DNA from 2 places in the Anaerosoma tenue genome. Region 2 is predicted to be linked to the other one. Evidence: riboswitches for the same ligand, from Rfam matches in the RefSeq annotation. Region 2 holds a riboswitch; the other holds the start of a gene.
The links. Region 2 has a riboswitch for molybdenum cofactor ahead of MSB02_RS09400 (substrate-binding domain-containing protein). Riboswitches for the same ligand answer to the same signal wherever they lie in the genome.
Positions count from the first base shown of each region.

Region 1 (3,402 bases), on a different contig from region 2:
AAGGTGTAGTCGCCCGCATCGCCGCCGAGGGCAGCGGCCGCGCGCCTCGAGCCGTCGGCCAGCAGGTTGCCCAGCCCTTCTCGGCGCGCGATCTTCTCGAGCAGCGCGGGGAACACCTCGCCGTTGCCCCAGGTAAGGTCGAACCCGTCGGCGGTCTCAGTGTCGAGGATGCCTTTCTCGTACCACTCCATGGCGATCGCGATCACCTGTCCGGCCGCGATCGTGTCGAGTCCCAGGTCGTTGCAGAGGTGCCCCGCCTTCACCACCGCGTTGAGGTCGGTGCAGAAGCACTTGGCGCCGAACGCTCCGAGCGTCTCGTACTCGGGTCCGCCGCCGGTCTCACCGGCATACGGCCCGGTCTTGATCGTGGTCACGCGTCCGCAGGCCACAGGGCACGCGTAGCAGGCGTACGGCTTCACGTCGAGGTTCGCGTGGTACGCCTCATGGCCGAGTGTCTCGATCGACTCCGGGAAGGTCGTCCGCCTCCAGTTCTGCGTGGGCAGGATGCCGAGCGCGCTGATCGAGTCGTAGAAGCTCGGCGTGCCGTACGGTTTGAGCTCGTCCGCCACGAACTCCTCGGTGAGGAACTCCTCGCGGGCCTTCTTCGACGCCTCCTTCAGCGCATCCGGATCCGCTATCGGGAGCGGTTTGGTGCCACGTACCGCGAACGCCTTGAGCCCCTTGGCGCCCATGGCTGCTCCGCTTCCGCCCCTGCCGGCGGCCCGCTCGGTGTCCGTCATGATCGACGCGAACATCACACCGTTCTCGCCGGCGGGGCCGATCACCGCGAGCTGCCAACCCTTTCCGTGGAGGTCCTCGCGTATCGCGGCCTCGGTGTCCTGCACCCCCTTGCCCCAGAGGCCGATCGCGTTCCGCACCTCCACGGTGTCGTCATCGATCACCACGTAGACGGGGTTGTCGGCGGCCCCGGTGAACACGATGAGGTCGTACCCCGCCTTCTTGATCGCCGGCGACAGATGGCCACCCACATTGGACGCGCCGATCGCGCCGGAGGCGGGGGAGCGGAAGACGAAGCAGGTGCGTCCCGAGGAAGGAGCGGCGGTCCCGCTGAGGGGTCCTGCCGCCGCTATCAGCGGCTGCGAGGGTTCGAGAGGCAGGTCATCGAAGTCGACCAGCTCGGCGAACAGGCGCATCGCCACACCTTCACCGCCGATGTACTCGTCGAACCACTGTTCCGGCAGCTCACGGCGCGACACCTCGCCCGTGCCGAGGTCCACCATCAACGCTACACCCCAGTTGCCATCCATAGCTCCTCCTCCATGCCGCACAGCCGGTACGGTGCAGACGCCCGCATCCGCGCGGTGAGGCGCGGTGCGAGTGCTGTGCGGCGGTGGCCCGCGCCGGTGCGCGACAGCCTGCCTGAAGGAGTGCGCCGACCGGCCGGGGTCAGACGCCGCCATCACCATAGATACCCATGTTGACGGACGCTAAGGAGAGCATTAGAGTAAAGATGTCTCCGAGCGTTGCGACCTACAGGAAGCGAATCCCCATGGTCGCAAGGCCGATAGGGTCAGCAGGGAAACCGGCTGGCCTCCCGCTTGGAAAGGAGATCCAAGGGGCGCCTGGCGCTCCGGACTGCCTTTCCCGTAGCGGGGAAGGCTTCTTTCTTCCCCGACCGGGATCGTCGGCATCGCCCGGGAGACGAGGCGGCAAAGGTCGCACATGCGACCCACGCTACCCCTCTCCCCTGTGGCGGGAGGACGGCCGGGTCCTCACCGTCACGCCAAGGAGGCCCCGATGCCGCGGGGCCTCCTTTGCTTTGTCGTACCATGGTGATGCCGGCGGCGCACGCCCCGGTGAGTCCTATGCGCCGAGGAGCAGCCGTGAGCGCCAGAGCTTCCGTGACCGTGGACCTCGTCAAAGTGATCGCCAACACGCGCCGGGTGGTGGATGCGCTCGGGGGGCGTGACGTGTACGGCGTCACCAAGGTGACGTGTGGCGCTCCCGAGGTGGCGAGGGCCATGCTCGCCGGTGGCGCGGCCGGTATCGCCGATTCCCGGTTGGAGAACATCGCCCGGATGCGTGAGGCGGGCATCGATGCCGAGTTCTGGAGCTTGCGCGCTCCCACGCCTGTGGGAGTCGAAGAGGTGGTACGCCTTGCCGACGTGTCGCTCGAGAGCGAGATCGAGACCGTTCGGGCGCTCGACGTGGCGGCCCGCGTTCTCGGCGCCACGCACCGGATCATCGCGATGGTCGACCTCGGCGATCTGCGGGAGGGGATGATGCCGGCCGACCTGCCGGCGTTCCTGGAGGCGGCCGGGGAGCTCGCGAACATCGAGGTCCTGGGCGTCGGCACCAGCCTCACCTGTTACGGGGCGATCGTGCCGGACGCCGGGAACCTCGGCGAGCTGGTAGCGCTTACGCAGTCCGCAGAAGCGAGCCTCGGTAGGCGCCTTCATGTGAGCGGCGGCATGTCGAGCTCGCTCGATGCGCTGGTGGGAGGCATCCTGCCCGATCGGATCGACAGTCTGCGTATCGGCGAGTCCATCCTGCTCGGCGTCTCAACGGTCACCCGCGAGCCCATCCTCGACCTCCACACCGACGCTGTCACCGTGAGCGCGCCGGTGATCGAATGCCTCGTGAAGCCGAGCATGCCGCGCGGAACGACCGCGCAGGACGCGTTCGGAGGGCGTCCGGTCTTCCTCGACCGTGGCGACCGCCGCCGGGCGATCCTCGCGATGGGCCGCCAGGACACTGTGCCCGAGGGGCTCACGCCGGTCGATCCGCGCGTGGTCGTCCTCGGCGCGTCGAGCGACCATCTCGTGGTGGACGTGCACGATCTTCCCGAGCCTCCCGGCCTGGGTGAAGCGATCGAGTTCGTGCCCAACTATGCGGCGACGCTGGCCGCTTTCACGTCTCCGTACGTGGAGAAGCGCTTCGTCGGCTAGCGTGCGCGTGCGGGACGCCGGGAGCGGCCTCCGGTTCGCTCACTGAGCGACGACGTGGTGGATCGCGCCGTTGAAGTCCACGACGTAGATCTCCCCGTCATCGTCCTCGCCGAAGCTCGAGATCATCATGTCCGTGTCCAGAAGCAGCCGCGTCCGCACGCTGCCGTCGACCTCCTGCTGCAGCCCCCAGATGCGCCCCACCGAGAAGTCGCCGTACAGGTAGGTCCCCCGGAGCGCCGGCTGGCTCTCGCCGCGGTACACGTAGCCACCCGTGACCGAGGTGCCGGCGTCGCGATCGTACTCCACCACGGGCATCGTGAAGCCTTCCGGGGCGGGCGGCTCGGCATCGTGCGGATAGGGGTGGGTGCCCTCGAACACCTTCCATCCGTAGTTCTCGCCGCCGCCGGACGACGCGGGCTGGAAGTCGATCTCCTCCCACGCGTTCTGCCCCACATCACCGATCCACATGTCGCCGGTGACCCGATCGAAGCTG
Region 1 covers NZ_JALNTY010000001.1:980,939-984,340, reverse strand. Annotated here, with positions in the region: gene MSB02_RS04820 (aldehyde ferredoxin oxidoreductase family protein) at 1-1,268, opposite strand, end outside; molybdenum cofactor riboswitch at 1,464-1,586, shown strand; gene MSB02_RS04815 (alanine/ornithine racemase family PLP-dependent enzyme) at 1,845-2,909, shown strand; gene MSB02_RS04810 (PQQ-dependent sugar dehydrogenase) at 2,949-3,402, opposite strand, start outside.
Region 1: linked by a shared signal. The riboswitch ahead of MSB02_RS04815 (alanine/ornithine racemase family PLP-dependent enzyme) and the one ahead of MSB02_RS09400 (substrate-binding domain-containing protein) in region 2 are both predicted to bind molybdenum cofactor.

Region 2 (3,402 bases):
AGGATGCGGAGGAGCGTGGACTTGCCCGAGCCAGAGGGACCCAGGATGGCGTGTGTCTCACCGTTGCATAGCTCGAAGCGCTCGACCTCGAGCACGGTCCGCTTATGGTACCTGACCTCGATGTCCTCGCCCACGATGATGGGGGTGCGCGTGCACGCGGGGGTCCTAGCGCTCATAGCGCCCTCCCGAATGCTGGAGGGCGGTCAGCCCGTTGTTGATGACGAACGCGATGCCGATGAGGATGAACCCGAGCGCGAGCGCGATGCCGAAGTTGCCCTTGCGGCTCTCGAGAACGATGGCGGTGGTCATCACGCGCGTCTGCCCCTCGATGTTGCCGCCGACCATCATGACCGCCCCGACCTCGGAGATGATCCCGCCGAACCCCGCCACCACGGCGGCCATCACGCCCCGACGCGCCTCCTTCACCACGAGGGTCGCCTCCTGCCAGGCCGAAGCACCGAGCGAGCGGGCCTGGAGCCTGAGCTCCACGGGCACCGAGCCGATGGCCGCCGCGGTCACGCCGGTCACCAGCGGGGTGGAGATGACCACCTGCGCGAAGATCATCGCGGGCAGCGTGAAGAGCATGCGCGGAGCTATCGAGCCAGACAGGGACGTCCACAACTCGGAGACCGGACCGGTGCGCGAGAGCAGGATGTACACCGTCAGGCCGGCGACCACCGGAGGCAGGCCCATGCCCGTGTTGACGAGCACCTGCACCATCCGCCGCCCCACGAAACGTCTTGACCCGATCAAGTAGCCGAGCGGAACGCCGATCGCCATCGCTATCGCGATGGAGATGCCCGAGACCTGCAGCGACAGCCCGATGATCCCGTACAGCGTGAGATCGCCGCTGACGAGCATCTTGCCCGCCTCGACCACAGCCTCCCACAGGGTTTCCATGTGCGGCTCCTTTTCGAGGGGCGGGACAGCGCACGGGGCGCCGTCACATCAGCGACGACGCCCCGCCACGTGCAACTGACACAGGATACCTACTGTGCGTTCGGGAAGAAAAGCGGCTGCCCGAAGGTGTCCACGCCGTAGGTCTCGATCACGGCTTGGCCTTCGTCGCTCGTGATCCACTGGGCGAAGGCTTCCGCGCCCTCGGGGTTGGCGGCGCCCGTCACCGGGATCACGCCGTACTGGTTGAACAGCGAGTCGTCGCCCTCGACGAGGATCTCAAGCGCAAGCTCGTCCATCATGTTCAGGTAGGTCGCACGATCGGTCATCGTGTAGCCGGGGGTCTCCGACGCCATCACGAGAACGTCGCCCATGCCCTGGCCTGCCGAGAGGTACCAGTCGCCTGCGGGCTCGATCTCCGCGGCCGCCCACAGGTTCTTCTCGGCGGTGTGGGTGCCGGAATCATCGCCGCGGGACACGAAGGTGGCCTCGGCATCGGCGATCGCGGCGAGGGCCTCGGTCACGGGCAAGCCGGCGATGCCCGCGGGGTCATCCGCAGGACCGACGATGATGAAGTCGTTGTACATCACGTCCTCGCGATATTCGCCAAACCCGTTGGCCACGAGTTCTTCCTCGCGGGCCTTCGCGTGGACGAGCAGCACGTCGGCGTCCTTGTTCTCGCCCATCTCGAGCGCGGCGCCGGTGCCGACAGCGATGACCTCGACCTTGTACTCAGGATGCGCTTCCTCGAACGCCGGGATCAGCACGTCGAAGAGGCCTGAGTCCTGCGTGGAGGTGGTCGATGCGAGGACCAGGTCGCTCTGCTCGACCGGCTCTTCAGCAACTGGCTCCTCGGCCGCCGGTTCCTCGGCAGGCTCTTCTTCGGCGGCGCAGCCCGCAAGCGAGAACACGAGCGCGAACGCCAGGAAGACCACGCCGAAGCGCCAGATGGCCTTCCCCCTCAAGCGGTCCATCATCAGATGCTCCTTTCCAAATCCGGGAGGCGGAACCGTTTCCGGTACCGCCCTATGGGCCCCGCCTCCATGACGGATCCTCCGTCGAAGGCCTGCGGGGCTCGGAGGCTTCCGTCCTCACCTCATGAGGACACGGTAAGTGTGAGTTTAGCGTAACACGCCAGACACGCAACCCGGATGCCTCACGGGCGCACGCAGGGTCACATCGTTGCGCGCAGGTGATCCGCGAGCGCGTCGGCTGCGCGAGTGAGCGACCGTCGTGGGAGCACGAGGAAGAGGGGCCGCTCCACCGGGAAACCGGCGCCCGGCACGCGTGCCACCGTGCCGAGCTCAAGCGCCTTGGCCGCTACCTGACGGCTCACGATCCCCATACCCATGCCGCCCTCGACAGCGCTCACGATCGCCTCATTGGTGCCGAGCTCCATCACCACGTTCAGGTCACCCGGATCCACGCCTGCCCGACGCACGAGGTCCTCCGAGACCATCCGGGTACCGGACCCCGCTTCGCGGACGATGAACGGCTGCGCCGCCACCTCGGAGAACTTCGGCGTCTCTCTGTCGGCGAGTGGATGCTCAGGAGGACAGATGAGAAGCAGCTCATCCACGCCGAGCTGCTCGTAGTGCACGCGGGCGCCCGGGACCTCGGCGCCTGTCATGCCAAGATCCGCCTCCTCGGCCTCCACACGCTCGACCACATCGGCCGAGTCGTAGACACGGAGCGTGACGCCCACTTCCGGATAGAGCTTGAGGAATGCGCCGAGCACACGCGGCAACAGGTACTGGCCGGGCGTGGTGGACGCTGCCACGGTGACGCGGCCCGTGACGGTGTCGGAGAGCGTGTCGATGGCGTGACGGGCATCGTCGATCTGGTCGAGGATGCGTCGCGCATACGGCACGAGCGCCGCTCCGGCCTCGGTGAGATCGATCTTGCGATATCCGCGATCGAGCAGCATGGCCCCGATGTCCGACTCCAGCGCCTGGACCTGCATGGTCACCGCCGGCTGTGAGATGCCGAGCAGCCGCGCGGCCTCGGAGAACGAACGGTGATCCACCACCGCGATGAAGGTCTTGAGCTGGCTGACGTTCACTGGGGCCTCCCCGGTCGGGTACGCGCCTCCATGCTAGCGCAGCAGGGGGTAGCGGGGAACGACAGGAGTGTGCGAGACTCACCAAGTGAGAACGCTTCTCACTTGGTGAGGTGGAGAGTGGACGCTGATCATCAGCGGGACCCCAACCGGTGCACGCCAACGACGCTCTACGGTACCGCCCGCGTGAGCGCCCAGCGGGCCGTGATAGCACGCGTGGTGCGTGAGATGCGGACCGCCTTCACCGCCGAGGAGCTCCATCTCGCGGTGGCGGATGCCTCCCCGGGAATCGGGCTGGCCACCGTCTACCGCGCGATCAGCGCGATGCAGGAAGCCGGTGCTGTGGTGACCGTGGGCGACCGGGACGGCTCGGCGCTGCTTGCGCTGTGTGTGCGGAACGACCATCACCACCACCTGGTGTGCACGCGTTGCGGACGCGTGCTCGG
Region 2 covers NZ_JALNTY010000003.1:340,111-343,512, forward strand. Annotated here, with positions in the region: gene MSB02_RS09390 (ABC transporter ATP-binding protein) at 1-176, opposite strand, end outside; gene MSB02_RS09395 (ABC transporter permease) at 166-900, opposite strand; gene MSB02_RS09400 (substrate-binding domain-containing protein) at 990-1,874, opposite strand; molybdenum cofactor riboswitch at 1,866-1,990, opposite strand; gene MSB02_RS09405 (selenium metabolism-associated LysR family transcriptional regulator) at 2,072-2,959, opposite strand; gene MSB02_RS09410 (Fur family transcriptional regulator) at 3,077-3,402, shown strand, end outside.